DNA from 2 places in the Bacillus sp. CPT56D-587-MTF genome. Region 2 is predicted to be linked to the other one. Evidence: a T-box and tRNA genes for the amino acid it is inferred to sense, from the RefSeq annotation. Region 2 holds a T-box; the other holds one or more tRNA genes.
What was found. A T-box is a leader RNA that pairs with one kind of tRNA and senses whether it is charged. The one in region 2 lies ahead of AC3WVZ_RS21160 (valine--tRNA ligase), so its partner is inferred to be a tRNA-Val.
Positions count from the first base shown of each region.

Region 1: it encodes a tRNA-Val, which carries the amino acid that the T-box ahead of AC3WVZ_RS21160 (valine--tRNA ligase) is inferred to sense. The anticodon was not compared.

Region 1 is NZ_JBYTEF010000001.1:988,525-996,845, reverse strand. It holds gene AC3WVZ_RS05220 (IS6 family transposase) at 1-234, opposite strand, end outside; gene AC3WVZ_RS05215 (hypothetical protein) at 1,115-1,582, shown strand; tRNA gene AC3WVZ_RS05210 (tRNA-Val) at 1,853-1,925, shown strand; gene AC3WVZ_RS05205 (DUF5105 domain-containing protein) at 1,990-2,586, opposite strand; gene AC3WVZ_RS05200 (hypothetical protein) at 2,745-3,290, opposite strand; partial or broken gene AC3WVZ_RS05195 (hypothetical protein) at 3,372-3,620, opposite strand; gene AC3WVZ_RS05190 (hypothetical protein) at 3,637-3,999, opposite strand; gene AC3WVZ_RS05185 (DUF3976 domain-containing protein) at 4,133-4,315, opposite strand; gene AC3WVZ_RS05180 (hypothetical protein) at 4,344-4,721, opposite strand; gene AC3WVZ_RS05175 (helix-turn-helix transcriptional regulator) at 4,724-4,933, opposite strand; gene odhA (2-oxoglutarate dehydrogenase E1 component) at 5,757-8,321, shown strand, end outside.
Region 2 is NZ_JBYTEF010000001.1:4,100,277-4,108,597, forward strand. It holds gene AC3WVZ_RS21150 (stage II sporulation protein B) at 3-953, opposite strand; gene AC3WVZ_RS21155 (bifunctional folylpolyglutamate synthase/dihydrofolate synthase) at 1,119-2,420, opposite strand; gene AC3WVZ_RS21160 (valine--tRNA ligase) at 2,514-5,159, opposite strand; T-box leader at 5,197-5,428, opposite strand; gene ysxE (spore coat protein YsxE) at 5,679-6,704, opposite strand; gene spoVID (stage VI sporulation protein D) at 6,771-7,781, opposite strand; gene hemL (glutamate-1-semialdehyde 2,1-aminomutase) at 7,862-8,321, opposite strand, start outside.

The DNA.
Region 1 (8,321 bases), 3.1 Mb from region 2:
CACTCGCCATGAATCATTTGTTTGTTTAAGATGACATCGGATCCGTTTATCCAGTTCCGGTCCGTATTGATGGACCCAGCGCATAATCGTTGTATGTGCTAAGGATAATCCTCTTTCTTCCATCATTTCCACCAAATCTCGAAAACTTAGATTGTACCGTAGGTACCAACGTACAGTTAATAAAATTATATCTGGTTGGTAATGCTTCCATTTAAACAAATTGTCCTTTTTCATACTGATCACATCCCTTTTGCAGAGTAATCGTATCAGTATGTCCAAAATTAGAAGATTACTTACAATTAACCTAATTTTTTTGCACCAGAACCAGATGTATGGTCAATACTCGTGACATTTGAAAAAGATTGTCCGTATTGTTTTGGGAGGCAATATCTATCAAAGAAAACAGTGAACGCTATGCCAGAACTTATAAGCTTACCTTTACACTTCTTGTTCCCTTTTCTTGTTGATTTGAGTGATGAAGGTCCTTTGGATTGGTATCGGAAATAATATAACCTCTACATCCAAAGACTACTTTCTACTAAATTCGCTTCTCATCATTATCCCTTCATACATTACTCTCATAATCGCTTATACTTTCCCTTTTAAAGATCCCATAGCTCAACAGGAAGAGTGTCCCCTGAACAAATTTTATCAATTATGACTAAAAAAACAGTGATATATGTATACTGTTAAACATAAAAAATTAGCATTAGGTTCCAATTAAATATTAATTGAAACCCAACACTACTTGTATTCTGTAATTCAGAATACAAGTAGTGTTTTTTATTATGCATTTTTGCATACAGTATTGTTTTCTCTTGTAAATAGATAATAATGGTATATAATAAAACCAACGTTTTACCAATAAAAGGTAATAAGAAGTAGTGGAATAAGTAAATAACCAAAGCGTATTAACAGATTTGTTCTATGTAAATCATGATACATATATGGAATCAAAACTATGAAATTTTATGTAGGGATTAGATTACTACAAGATGAAAGATCCATAGCGAATGCACTCGAGGAAAAAAGTGTTCGATTAGATTAATCTTATTAAACTATTTAATGTGACGCCTATCGAACGAATTGAGAATATACTTAGGGGGAATTTCAAGTGAAGGCATTTAGTAAAGTATTATTAACTGGCGCATTAGCTTTAGGCGGTTTAACGGTTATGAACATTGAAACACCAAAAGCACATGCTGACGGAGTAAGCGAGTTCTGTCGTTATATTTGTGGTCCTAGCGAAACGTTGAACGGTGTTACAGTTCAAGTACACGCTACAGAATATAACTTTGGTCAAAACGTAATTGCAAGAATTACAAATGAACGAGCTGAAGATATTCATTACAATGTCAGCATCGAGAAAAAATATGGCGATAGATGGGGAGAATTTGAAACCAACTTCCGTTGGCAAAATCAATGGGTCCCAGCTGGAAGCAATGATGAAATTGCAACTTTCACAGGATATGGCGATGATATTTATGAGGATGGAACATATCGTTATAAAGTCGAAATAAAAGGCGCTGACGGTTCTATTGATACAATTTACACAGCAGGAATGACAGTTACAGGACGATAGCTTATGAACAAGCTCCATTATTTATGATTGTATTTTTGAAAATATGATTGATAATTGCGTTGATATTATTATTAAAATAAGCTCTTCGGGGCTTATTTTTTTATACAAAAATTAGAATATAAATATTCAGAAAATTACATCTTTACACTATTAAAGTTCGTTGCTATTATAGGAATACATCAAGTGTTACAATACTCAACAAATTGTACAAATTCTCCGATTACACGGATGAAATGAAAATACATTGCTGATGGTAACATTTATAGTTGGGATCCCGTAGCTCAGCAGGGAGAGCGCCACCTTGACAGGGTGGAGGTCGTGAGTTCGAGCCTCTCCGGGGTCATATAAAAAAGAGACACCATATCAACCTTCTACGTGATATAGTGTCTCTTTTTTATCTAATTCAATTACTTCCCACCAAACATCTTCTCCAAAGACTTCGCATTTGCAAACAATACTTCTTTCAAGTTATCGTCAGCAACAATTTTATAGTCGCCATCTTTGTCTTTCTTTAAGTTCAAGGTAACTTCGCGAGTTGCCATTGCTGCATCTTTATCTGCTAAGTTTTTGACGATAGTTGAGGTCATTGTTTTTTCGATAGCTTTTTCAGATTGTTCTTTGTCTTCACTAAAGGCACTAGCGAACGCCATTGGCATAACTTCTCCCACTGCTTTTGTTACAGCAACGGATAGATCAGCAGATGTAATTTTCACTTTCACTTCTGCTTTGTCATCCTTTTTCGATACTTCTTCTACCTTTTCAAATTTAAAGTTCTTTGTAATTGCACTTAGCATTGCTTTTGCCTCAGCATCATCTGTTTTTTCATTTAGTTTATTAAATTCTTTGTCACTCTCAACAAATGTACGAGCCTTTTCTACATCACCTTTTTGTATCGCTGTTAAAAATTCTTCTGTAGTATCTTTCGGATTTGCACACCCTGCTAAAACACCTGCTGTTAATCCTACTACCATCATTAATAGCAATAATCTCTTTATCTTTTGCACGCTCATTCTCCTCTTATCTTTTCTAGTAAGTCAGCATCATACAATATTATGAAACTGACATTACAAACATTTTTTAGTATAGCATTTATATGATTCGTTTTCTATTAATTCCCAAAAGATAAAGGGCCTTGCAGCATTCCTACAAGGTCCCTCTTCTATCAATCTGTATCCGTAGCACAAATGAACCACATTTTCTGTTCCCTACTATCTAACACCATCCAAGTAACATCCCACGCAACATCGTAAAACCAATCTGTCCAAGGGCGATAGCTTTCGAACACTTTAATATCTTCGTATCGATCTTGGAACATATATTGACATACATTGACTGCTAATTGTTTTGCGATAACTGGTCGTTCCTTAAACCCTTCATATGCTCCGCCCCACAAAATTTGCGCAGCAATGCTACCATCAAGCATAACTGCCAGCTGCTCTTTAAAACGAAACTTATATTTGTCTGATGTATGTATTTTTAACTCTTCTAAGTTATTGATTATATCTAAAGAGTTGAAGATTCTTCTAAAGAAGTGCTCATGTCCATCTTTCGAATGTGGTATTTCTTTAAAAAAATTTTCGTTATGCACTTTAAAACAGCTTATTATTGCTCCACCAATTAAGTTTTGTTCCTTAAACGTGTTTATAAGTTGCTCAACAGATGAGTTATTCGTGTCTATTTTTTCAAACGTTCCTTCTTTCCATCTCATAACGCCCACTACTCTCTATTAAAAATTTGTTTCTTCATTATAAATAGCAAAATAAAAACCAGCAACTTTAAGGTTGCTGGCTTAGCTCTTATTCATATTCGAAAAAACAATAACAACTGTTCCAAACAAATAATGCCCTACTACCATCCACATACTCCAATCAAAAATCATAAGCAATAACCAAAGTGATATATTCATAGCAGCAAATAATAAATATAAAATCTCTCTTTTGTATCACTCCTCTATTCATCAAAATGTAAACAGCACCGATAGGAGGAAAAAGACAAATATTTTTCTTAACACCCACGGATACGAAATTACTGTCTGCATATGAATCTCCTTTTCATCATAATACTTGCTTCAAAATCGGCCTCACTACCCTATATTTATCACTATAAGCTTCCTTTATGATTAAAGGCGGGTAATCACTTTTTTCTTCCTCAATCATTGTGAATACTTCTGTTTTCTCTTGTAATGTATTAGATTCTTTATTTTTAGTAGGTCTTTTACTTCGTTTGATTTCCTTTGTTACTTCGCCAAGTTTTTGCCCAACTTCTTCTATTTTGGCAGATTCATTCGTAACATAGTATTCTTGTTCGTCCCATACTAACATAGGTGGCACTTGTTCTCGTTTGTTACATATTATATAAGTAGTACTAGCTACAAGTAGTAGACAAGTTAATAAATAGAAGATAGTTTTTTTATTCATATACTACACTCCTTATCTATCATTTCATTGGATTATATAATATAAGTTATTTATAGTAAATGGATTTAGTGGTAATTTTTAGGTTGAATAATAAAGAAAAAACCTTACCGAAGTAAGGTTTCGTTTTTACATTCTATAGTGACCGACTTATTAAAACAATCATTACAATAATCGCTATAAACATAACAACTAAACAGCCGATCATTTTATAAAATCCTCGTTTCGTTAACGTCCCGCCTTGAACGTCTTTACGAATAAATAAGAATACTGCTAAAAATAATACAAGCCCAATGCCAAAAGCATACATCATTTGCATATGTTAATCTTCCTTTCTCTCTTCCATCTTAATATCTTTTTGCCAAAACAACAAATGAGATAAAGACGGTACTCATCGTAAGTGCCATAAGTATATTCAATAATTCAGTAGCAGATAGTGTAAGTATTTTTAAGTTTAAGCCGATAGAGAAAAGAAGATAATATGCCGTTAATGCAAAAAAGGTTACAAACATTCCTTTATAACGAATAAGTTTCATTCGCTCGTCTTTTTCTTTAAATTGCGGATGCAAGTAGCTTAGACAGAAACACATAATCATCATCCCAAGCAATGGATACGTTATGGCTGGCGGTGCAGAATGCGTCATTATACCTGTTAATATCATAAATCCACTCATAAATAGAAAAATAATCCCCATAATTACAAAGTACTTTTGTGAATAATTCATCCCTATTCCCCCTCTTCTTTTCCTTTATAAATAAATACATGTTCTATTGTTGTCTGAAATGTTTTCGCTATTTCAAATGCTAGCGGAAGTGATGGATCGTATTTCCCTTTTTCAATTGAGATAATGGTTTGTCTGGAAACTCCAAGTTTCTCAGCCAACTTTTCTTGAGATAGTCCAAATTTTTTTCGGTATTCGACCATTTTATTTTCCAAGGAAATTTCTCCCTCCTTCCATATACCGAGTATATATGTAAAGGAAACTTTACGTCAAGTTCCCTTTACATATATTTTGATTATTATTCACGCTATTTATATAGAAGAAACTTTTTTCAATTTCAGCACGTCTATTTTGAAGCGAAACACGGAACACTGTAAATAACTGTTACTATATCTCCTCACTTCTTTTTTTAAAATTTAATATCTCCATATTTGTTTTATCCTTTTAAAACATTTCATTTATTTCTTTATTTCACGAAATACGTTATTTGTTTTACGGTGTTTTTCGTCATATTTATAGAAACTAACTGTTTATGGAGCATTTTTTATGTTTAGCAACTTTTTTTGTAGAAATCCTTCACTTTCCTTTCAATATTTAACACTATCTAAATAAAGTTTACGATAAATTCATAATTTTTTATTTTTTATACTATATTCCGTTATATTGTTGTATAATATCTATGAAAGCGCTTATTATTTCAATATACATAATTCAAACTAATTTTATCGAAACATTCTAACTATTATACCTATATTTAAATGCAACAATTATAGCTATTAGTATAGGCATACCAAATATATCCACCCCATTTTTCTGTAAAATTACTTTATAACATGAAAGATTAACTTGGGTGATAAGTTATTGTGAATGTTTTTTTACAAAACAGATAAGTAATAGTGTTTGGTATTATGTAAATTATTGTAATAACATAAGAGTAAAGAAAACATTTACATTGATTATTGATTCATTACTTATTGAAAAAGAGCAAAATGCACCTTTGTATGGAAAAGGATTATATGCATTGGGAGGTTTAAACAAATGACGAGGAAGAATACAACGACAAACCCTTGGGCCAAGTTCCACGGTCCGAACCTTGGTTATGTTATTGAGCAGTATGATCTTTACGTAACTGGAGCAGGTTCTGTTGATCCGGAATTACAAGAGCTTTTTGAAATTTTTGGAGCTCCTTCGTTTCAAGATGATGTCGTAACAGGGGACAACACAGCAACACATTTTTCTCCTCAAAACACAGGTAACATTGAAAAAATTCTTAAAGTCGTTCAACTTGTTGAGCAGATTCGTTCTTTCGGGCACACGTTGGCTCACATCAACCCGATGGAAGATGCTGCAAATGGACAATCTCTTCTTGAGAAAGCATTGAACGAACTGAGCGATGCTGACTTGAAAGCGATTCCAGCGAAAACAGTATGGCCAGATGCACCAGAAGGTATTCACACTGCACTTGATGTAATTCATAGATTAAAAGACGTTTATACAAAATCTTTAGCTTATGAATTTTCTCATATACAAGATAGTGAAGAACGCGCGTGGTTGCATCAAATGGTGGAATCAAATTCATTGCGTCAACCACTATCAAATAAAAAACGAACTGCTCTTTTAAAACGTTTAACAGCTGTTGAAGGTTTCGAGCAATTCTTGCATAAAACATTCGTTGGGCAAAAACGTTTCTCTATCGAGGGCGTTGATATGCTTGTACCTGTTTTAGATGAAATTGTTCTAGAAGGTGCTAAGAACGGCGTAGAGGATGTCATGATTGGTATGGCTCACCGCGGTCGCCTAAGCGTACTTGCTCACGTATTAGAAAAACCATATAGCCACATGTTTGCTGAGTTCAAACATGCAAAAATAGAAGGCGCAGTGGCTAATTCTGGCTGGACTGGCGATGTGAAATACCACCTAGGTAGAGAACAAGTCGTTAGTAACGAAGAAGTTAGCACTCGCGTGACATTAGCAAATAACCCGAGTCATCTTGAGTTCGTGAATCCTGTAGTAGAAGGTTTCGCACGTGCTGCTCAAGAGAATCGTAAAAAATCTGGTCTTCCAGATCAAGATACTTCAAAATCATTCGTAATTTTAGTTCATGGTGATGCTGCATTCCCTGGTCAAGGTATTGTATCTGAGACACTCAACTTAAGCAGATTGAACGCGTATCAAACAGGCGGAACGATTCATGTTATAGCAAACAATGCAGTTGGTTTTACAACTGATAGCTATGATTCTCGTTCTACGAAATATTCTAGTGACCTTGCAAAAGGTTTCGATATTCCGATTGTTCACGTGAACGCTGATGATCCGGAAGCTTGTCTTGCAGCTGCTAACCTTGCGATTCAATATCGCATGTTGTTCAAAAAAGATTTCTTAATCGATTTAATTGGTTACCGCCGCTACGGTCATAACGAAATGGATGATCCAGCAGTTACGCAACCACAAGTGTACAAAAAAATTAAAAACCATCCAACTGTAAGGGCAATTTATGCAGATCAATTACAAGCTGCTGGTGTTCTAAATGCAGATGAGGTTGAAACAATTACACAGTTTACACAAGAGCAATTAAAATCCGACTATGCACAAGTACCACCAGCTGATACGAGCGATGCAACAATTCACGTTAAAGTACCAGATGTTGTTGCAAAAGGTATTCAACCAATTGATACTGGTGTTGAGATTGACTCACTTCGTGCAATTAATGAAGGTCTACTATCTTGGCCAGAAGGATTTAACGTATATCCGAAAGTGAAGAAAATTCTTGAGCGCCGTAAAGATGCTCTTGAAGAGAACGGTAAAATTGAATGGGCACTTGCTGAATCGTTAGCATTCGCTTCTATTTTACAAGAAGGTACGCCAATTCGTTTAACTGGTCAAGATTCACAGCGTGGTACATTCGCACACCGTCATATCGTATTACACGATACTGATACAAATGAAACATATTCACCGTTACATCGCTTACCAAACATTAATGCATCGTTCTCTGTTCATAACAGTCCGTTATCAGAGGCTGCTGTTGTTGGTTACGAATATGGTTATAACGTATTCGCTCCAGAAACTCTCGTTATGTGGGAAGCGCAATATGGTGACTTCTCAAATACTGCGCAAGCATTATTTGATCAATATGTTTCAGCTGGAAGAGCAAAATGGGGTCAAAAATCTGGCTTAGTTCTTCTATTACCACACGGTTATGAAGGTCAAGGACCAGAGCACTCTAGTGCACGTCCAGAGCGTTTCTTACAATTAGCTGCTGAGAATAACTGGACAGTTGCAAACTTAACGAGCGCGGCTCAATACTTCCATATCCTGCGTCGTCAAGCATCTATCTTAGGAACAGAAGCTGTTCGACCATTAGTATTGATGACGCCGAAGAGTTTATTACGTCACCCACTTACGCTTTCAACTGCTAGTCAGTTAAGCGAAGGACGTTTCCAACCTGCTTTAGAACAAGAAAACCTTGGCATGAAACCAAATAAAGTAAAGCGTCTTGTTTTAAGCACAGGTAAAATGGCGATTGACTTAGCAGCAGAAATCGAGTCGGGTAAACATGAGTACAACTTAGACGAAGTTCATGTCGTTCGTATTGAGCAATTG
Region 2 (8,321 bases):
TTCTACGAAACAATTTTTTCATACGAGAGTAAACCATCAATAATAACTTGATTTAATTTCGCCAAAGATTCCTTATCCATCTTCCCATCTTTTACTGTTTGTACAGCTACCGACGTATACATATACAGTTTCTTTGCTTCTTCTTGTTTCATACTTTTCCCTTCTTTTTCAACCTTTTTCCATTCTTTTTCAATTACTTCTATATCTTTTGCGCTGCTTTTTCCACCAACTTGTACGCTAGAAGCATATTTTGCTAAATGAGTGTATAATGGCTGCACTTTTGTTAAAAATGTTCCTACTTCTTTATCATCTTTCAGCAATGCTTTATCTGTTATATCCCAGTTCTTTTTTAAAACGGAGACACCATCATTTTTATACTTAGTCATTAATTGATTTATAGACTGTTCATCGCTAGCAATACCAACAACTATTGCATACTTATCACCGCTCGGTCTCAAAGCACCAATGCCCCCATTGCCTTTCCATTCTTCAAGAGCTGCCTGTCCCTTTTCTTCAGAAGAATAAAGCCCCCCTTGAACAAAAAATAATTTCATTGGATCCAATGAAGTTCCTGCTTGTGCTTTTTGTTTTTCTTCTTTCGGTGCTGGTGTTTGTTCTGCCGTTCCACCCACCTTTGATTCTCCATTTCCAGTCGGCCTTGAAGCTGTCACTTCACTTCCTCCTGTCGTTCCTTGTCCAGTAAGTAAATGAAGCATCCCCATTCCAAACGCCGTACCGATAATGATTGCAGTTGCAACGATTACAATTAATGTATTACTCCACTTCTTTCGGTATTTTTCCACAGACATTGATTTCGCTTTTTGAAACGGAACAACATTTTTCGGTCGTTCACTTTCTACTACCATCCATTCAAATTCATCTTTCTTTTTTTCCTCATACTTCGCTTCTGTTCCATTCACTTTCACTGAGATCGTTCGTGATTGCTTGTCCATACACTCACACCTCACCTCTTATCGTTGTCCGCATCATATCATATTCATTTCATAAAAAAACGAGATATTTGTCAGAGGAATTCGCCAAATAACCCTATATATTTATCTTATATGTATGCATTTGACTTCATTTGTAGAACAAAAAAACTAGATAGCAAAGACTATCTAGTTTTTCTCGCAAATATATTTTCGTACTTCAGAAATGAAATAAAGAGAACCTGTTATGATAAAAACATCATTTTCTGCTATCATTTCAACTTTTGTATCAATTGCCTCTTTCCAATTTTCAAAAACTAATTTTGATTCTTTCTGTGAATATGATGCAAGCTTATCAGCAGAAATAGCACGATCAAAGGCGAATGTTGTAAAAATAATTTCATCTGCAATGGTTTCTAATTGGCCTACCATGTTATGTAATTGTTTATCACCAAGGGCAGTAAATAACACTATTACATTTTTATCTTTGTAATGCGCTTCTACTGTTTTCACAAGGCTTTCGATACCTTCTGGATTATGAGCACCATCTATAATAATATCTGGATTACTTTGCAGTTTTTCAAAGCGCCCCACCCAATACGCTTCCTGTAATCCAGTTCTTATTTCTTCTTCCTCAATTAAAAATGATAAGTATGTTTTTACATACATGACTGCCATAAGCGCAAGTGCTGCGTTTCCTACTTGGTGGCTGCCTTTCATTGTGATTCGCACATCTTCAAAAGAGGCGAAAGGACAAGTGAAATCGAACTGTTCTCCATCTTCACTAGACTGTTTATGTAATGCTGTAAAATGGTTGCCCATCTCGTATAAGTTTGCATGATTTTCCTTTGCAACATTTTGAATGACTTGCAAAGCTTCTTCATCTTGTACACCAGTAATTACCGGCACGCCAGACTTAATAATCCCCGCCTTTTCATATGCAATTTCTCCTAGTGTATTTCCTAAAATATGCATATGATCGTGACCGATATTCGTAATAATCGTGAGAACAGGGTGTATAACATTGGTAGAATCAAAACGTCCACCAAGCCCTGTTTCAAATAAAACAACATCACAGAAATTGAATTTGCCGAAATAGCAAATCGCCATAACAGTAATAATTTCAAACTCTGTCGCTTCCCCTAAATCCGTTTCATCTAGTTTTTCCACGACTAGTTTTACCAGCTTTACAAGTTCAGTAATCTCTTCGTCTGCAATTGGTGTTCCATTCACACTAATGCGTTCATTAAATGATTCGATGTAAGGAGAGGTAAACGTTCCTACCTTATATTTCGCGCCTTCTAACATGTAACGCATATATGTTAACGTTGAACCTTTTCCATTTGTACCAGCAAGATGAACACATTTTATATGACGCTCTGGATTTCCGAGCTCTTCTAGCATCCAATTCATTCTTTCTAATCCTGGTTTAATACCAAATTTCAATCGGCTATGAATCCACCCTATCGCTTCTTCGTATGTATGTATCACGTATGCTTTTCCCCTTTCAAAAGACAACTTTCATAGTTCTATTATACGCAAAGAAAAGAGACTCACCAATATAGTGAGTCTCTAAAAATATTTTTACTTTTCAAGATCTGCTAGACGTTGACGAACTGCTTCGCGTTTTTCTAGGTAATCTTGCTCTTTCGCACGCTCTCCTTCAATAACCGCTGCAGGAGCTTTCGCTACGAAACCTTGGTTAGAAAGTTTCTTCTGTACACGTTCTACTTCTTTATCGAACTTCTCAAGTTCTTTCTCAAGACGAGCTCTCTCTTCATCAAGATTGATAAGATCAGCTAACGGTAAGAATAACTCTGCACCTGATACGATTGCAGTCATTGCTTTTTCTGGCGCTTGTAAGTCCGTTTGAATTGTTAATTCGCTTGGGTTACAGAAACGCTCAATGTAAGAGCTGTTTTTCGTAAGTTGAGCAAGTACAGCCTCATCTTTTGCTTTAATTTGCATTTGAACTTTTTTGCTCATTGGCGTATTTACTTCTGCACGGATGTTACGAACAGAGCGAATGATATCAACTAGAAGGTGCATTTCTGCCGCAGCCTCCGTATCTTGTAAATCTTCGCGAACTGTTGGCCACGCAGCTACTGTAATAGACTCGCCTTCATGCGGTAAATGTTGCCAAATTTTCTCTGTTACGAATGGCATGAATGGGTGTAATAGACGCATTGTTTGATCTAATACGTAAGCTAAAATAGAACGAGTTGTTTTCTTAGCTGCTTCATCTTCACCGTATAGTGGAAGTTTCGCCATTTCAATATACCAATCACAGAAATCGTCCCAAATGAAGTTGTATAATGAACGACCAGCTTCACCGAACTCATATTTATCCATGTTACGTGTTACGCTTTCGATTGTTTCGTTTAAGCGAGTTAAGATCCACTTATCCGCAACTGATTTTTCACCAGTTAAATCGATTTCTTCATACTTCATATCATCCATGTTCATTAATACGAAACGTGATGCGTTCCAAATTTTATTAATGAAGTTCCAAGTAGATTCTACTTTTTCCATGCTGAAACGTAAATCTTGACCTGGTGCACTTCCTGTTGATAAGAAGAAACGCATTGCATCTGCACCGTACTTCTCGATAACATCCATTGGATCAATACCGTTACCAAGAGATTTACTCATTTTACGACCTTGCTCGTCACGAACTAAACCGTGAATTAATACATCTTTAAATGGACGCTCGCCTGTAAACTCTAAACCTTGGAAAATCATACGAGATACCCAGAAGAAGATGATATCATAACCCGTTACTAGTGCATCTGTTGAATAGTAACGTTTGAAGTCTGCTGAATCTTCATTTGGCCAACCAAGTGTGGAGAATGGCCATAATGCTGAACTGAACCATGTATCAAGTACATCGTTATCTTGATTCCAGTTTTCAATATCTGCTGGTGCTTCTGTACCTACGTATACTTCACCAGTTTCTTTATGGTACCAAGCTGGAATACGGTGTCCCCACCATAATTGACGAGAAATACACCAGTCATGAATATTTTCCATCCAACGTAAATATGTGTTTTCAAAACGCTCTGGTACGAACGTTACTTTTTCTTCTTCTTTTTGTTGAAGCGCTACTGCTTTTTCAGCAAGTGGAGCCATTTTTACGAACCACTGTGTTGATAAATAAGGCTCAACAACCGCACCGCTACGCTCACTATGACCTACTGAATGCATATGTGGCTCGATTTCTACTAATACGCCAGCTTCTTGTAAGTCTTTTACTAATTCTTTACGGCATTCGAAACGATCCATACCGTTATACTTACCAGCTTTTTCGTTCATCGATCCATCTTCGTTCATTACTAAGATGCGTGGTAAGTCATGACGGTTACCTACTTCAAAGTCATTCGGGTCATGAGCTGGCGTAATTTTTACAACGCCCGTTCCGAAATCTTTTTCTACGTACTCATCAGCAATAATCGGAATCTCACGGCCTACGATTGGAAGTGTAACTGTTTTTCCGATTAAATGTTTGTAACGATCGTCTTCCGGATGAACTGCTACTGCTGTATCACCAAGCATCGTTTCTGGACGAGTAGTAGCAAGACGAATGTGACCAGAACCATCTGTTAACGGATAGTTCATATGGTAGAATGCACCTTGAACTTCTTTATGAATTACTTCAATATCAGAAAGAGCTGTACGTGTTGCTGGATCCCAGTTGATGATATATTCACCACGGTAAATTAAGCCTTTTTCGTATAATTGAACGAATACTTTATTAACCGCATCTGATAAACCTTTGTCTAATGTGAAGCGTTCACGAGAATAGTCTAGTCCTAAACCAACTTTCCCCCATTGTTGACGAATGTGAGAAGCGTACTCTTCTTTCCACTCCCAAGCTTTTTCAAGGAATTTTTCACGGCCAAGATCGTAACGTGAAATACCTTCTTCACGAAGTTTTCCTTCTACTTTCGCTTGTGTTGCGATACCAGCATGGTCCATTCCTGGAAGCCATAGTACATCGTATCCTTGCATACGCTTCGTACGAGTTAAAATATCTTGAAGAGTTGTATCCCAAGCATGACCTAAGTGTAACTTACCAGTTACGTTTGGAGGTGGAATTACAATTGTATACGGTTGTTTCTTCTCGTCTCCTGTTGCTTCAAAATATTTGCCTTCAAGCCACCATTGATAAAGGCCTTCTTCAACGGACATATGATCATATTTAGTTGGTAAATTCTTTTCCGTGTTTGACATTATTTTCCCTCCTTAAAATAAAAAATGTCCCTCATCCAAAAAGGACGAGGGACATCGCGGTACCACCTTTATTTACAAACAAATTCATAATTTGCTTATACTCTTAATTTGATAACGGACAAATCCGTCTTTTCCTAATAAGAACTATTCCGTTCAGAAAAGATGCTCCAGGGCTACCTTCTAACATAACTATCTAGAGAATCTCCCAGCTAATGATTCTCCTCTCTGAAGACGTTTCATGTTATACTCTTCCCCTTCAAGGCATTTATATGATTGTTAATTATTATATACAATAGTGTAAAAAACGAAACCTTATTCGTCAAGATAAATTTAAAACTACAGCTTTTGGTGCCAAAAAGAAGATAAGTAGAATCCTCTACTTCTCTTCTTTACCCCGCTATTTGTGGGCAGTAAGACCTCCACCTCAAAACTCAGCTGAAGCAAAGAAGTTAGATGGGAGCCCTGGTGCCCGTAAACGCCCAATTAGTGAAGGCTAATCATCAGCGGGGAATGTTTACTTTATCCGTTCCCTTGCTGGGCAGCTTGTAATTGTGACAGGAAATATTCTATATTGCTAACGAGCCAATGCGATTGTTGCAAACTCTTTACTCCGCGCAGTTCATTTTCCTCGTTACGATTATCTCTTCTTTTCTTATAAGACTGGATTTGCCGAATAAATTGCGATGGATACGTCATATACGCAAACATAAGTAGTTGCTCTTCTTTCGTAAAAGGGAAATTTTTTTGATACATTTGAAACCATTCAAACCGATCACTTCTTGCGATTGGATATGTGTTTAAAGACCGTGAATAAAAACCTACTATATCTTGCACAGGCGTTGCAAACTTCGATTTTTCTAAACTAATAAAATAGCCATTCCGTTCATAGTCAAATAAAAAATGATTCAGTGACACATTACCATGCACAAAAGTAATACGCGTTTTCTCCTTTTCTTTCATCGCATCGTTCCACTCATTTAATTGCTTCGTTGCAAATTCACGCGCTCTCATTACATGATGATAGTACGTACAATATTGCAATTCAAACGGGGACATATACCATTTTGATTCAGATTCTACGAGAAACTCTTCTAACATCTCACCATCATTTTCCCAACGATCGGATATACTTGTATAATGTTTTTCTAAATCTTCTTCCGTATACGTTTCTTCCTTCACAGTTTTTTGATGCAACGTTCCAAGTGTCTGAAACATTTTATGGTATTGATCATTGTCCTCACCGTTTCCTTCTGCACGTTCTAACCAAGGCATTAAATAATAATTATACGTCCCGTCACTTAAAATATAACTTCCATCCGTCGCATGATATATAGGTACATAATTTGAAAAACCTTTCTCCTTCAAATATTGAATATGATGCAGAAAGTTATTCCGCTCTAACTTTCTGCCTTCTATTTTCTTGAGTGCATATGGACCTTGATTCGTATAAATTTTCATTACATTTCCGTGCTCTTCCATATGCTGCGTATCTAATCTATATTGCCTCACGATAGGTTCATAGTGATTTCGCAACTCAATATCCATACGAATAACCCTTTCTATTCAAAACATAGCCTCTAAGAAAGGAAGTGAGTGAAAACACTCACTTCCTTATTTCGCCTTTACCCTTGAAACGGGAATATAAATAATTTGCCCCGTATTTAAAAATATATCTTCTGTTTGATTGACACGGTATAAATTTTGTACAGACGTTTCATAACGGTCTGCAATAGATTCAATTGTATCCCCTTCTTGCACGAAATACATTCTTAACTTTGTAAATTCTTCTTCCGGTTCTTTCGTAAATAATTTTGTTAAATAAAGCGCATTTTCATCTCGCTGTGAGTACTCTTCTTCTTGTTCTTCCTGCTTTTTCGCTTTTTCTTTCTTGAAATCTTTTCGTCCGAACAGTTCAAATTGCGGCGTTGTTTCTTGCCCCTCTTCACGCTCCACAAATTCATGTTCCTCTATCTTCTCTTCTTCTAATTCCTGCTCTTTTCTTTCCTCTAATTGGAACGGTTCAAATGCGTAATCTTCCCACTCATCTGATTCCTTATATGCTGGTTCTTCTACATGCGGCGCCGGTCTATTTTCGTCCTCTTGCGCTGAATCTTCTTCTAACTCGGCATACACCGTTTCTTCCTCTTCAGCTTCATCCTCGTTTCTCTCTTCATCACACAAACCGCTAATAGATATATCCGCTAATAATTGTAAGCAACCATTTTCCTTTAATTCATAATCAAATTCCTCAATTGATACATATAGCTCTTCAATTACTTTCACTCGATTTCTCGGAATTGATATTTCAAGCGGAAAGGAATGAACAAGTTCATTAACCCCATCTTCCCTTGTTTCTACATAATCAATTGACTTTGCTGGCGATAGTTCTCTTAATGAATACGCCGAATCATCTTTTCGTGCAACATACTCTCCCGTTAAATCTAATTGCCCTCTCACGATTACTTCATGATCAAGCTCTTCTATCTCAACGTCTGGATCTAACGAAATTGACAAAAGTTCTTCGACTTCCTGTCCCTTTTGGAACCAAACAGATTCTTTTAATGAAAATCGTAACGAATGATCTGTAGCCACTTCTTTTCCCCCTCCCAAACTATATGTCATTACAGATTTATGTGTGGGAAGCTTACTTTATGAATAAAAAAAATCGCCCCCCTTATCGAGAGCGATTTTTCTCTAATACATTATTTTAATTTTGACATTGCAATTTCAGCTGCTGCAATCGTCGCTTCAATATCTGCATCACTATGTGCTGTCGATAAGAATAAACCTTCGAATTGAGATGGTGGTAAGAATACACCTTGTTCTACCATTTCACGATAGTAAGCCGCAAAGAATTCTAAGTTTGAAGATTTTGCTGCATCGTAATTAATAACGGGTTCATCTGTAAAGAAAATACCAATCATAGAGCCTGCACGGTTAATATGATGCGGAATGCCATGTTTTTCAGCTGCTTTACGTAATCCAGCTTCTAACATTTCAGCTTTACGCTCAAATTCTACATATGATTCTGGCGTTAACTGTACTAACGTTTCATAACCTGCCGCCATTGCAAGTGGATTACCTGATAAAGTACCAGCTTGGTAAATCGGTCCGCTTGGCGCAACTTGGCGCATAATTTCCGCTTTACCACCGTATGCTCCT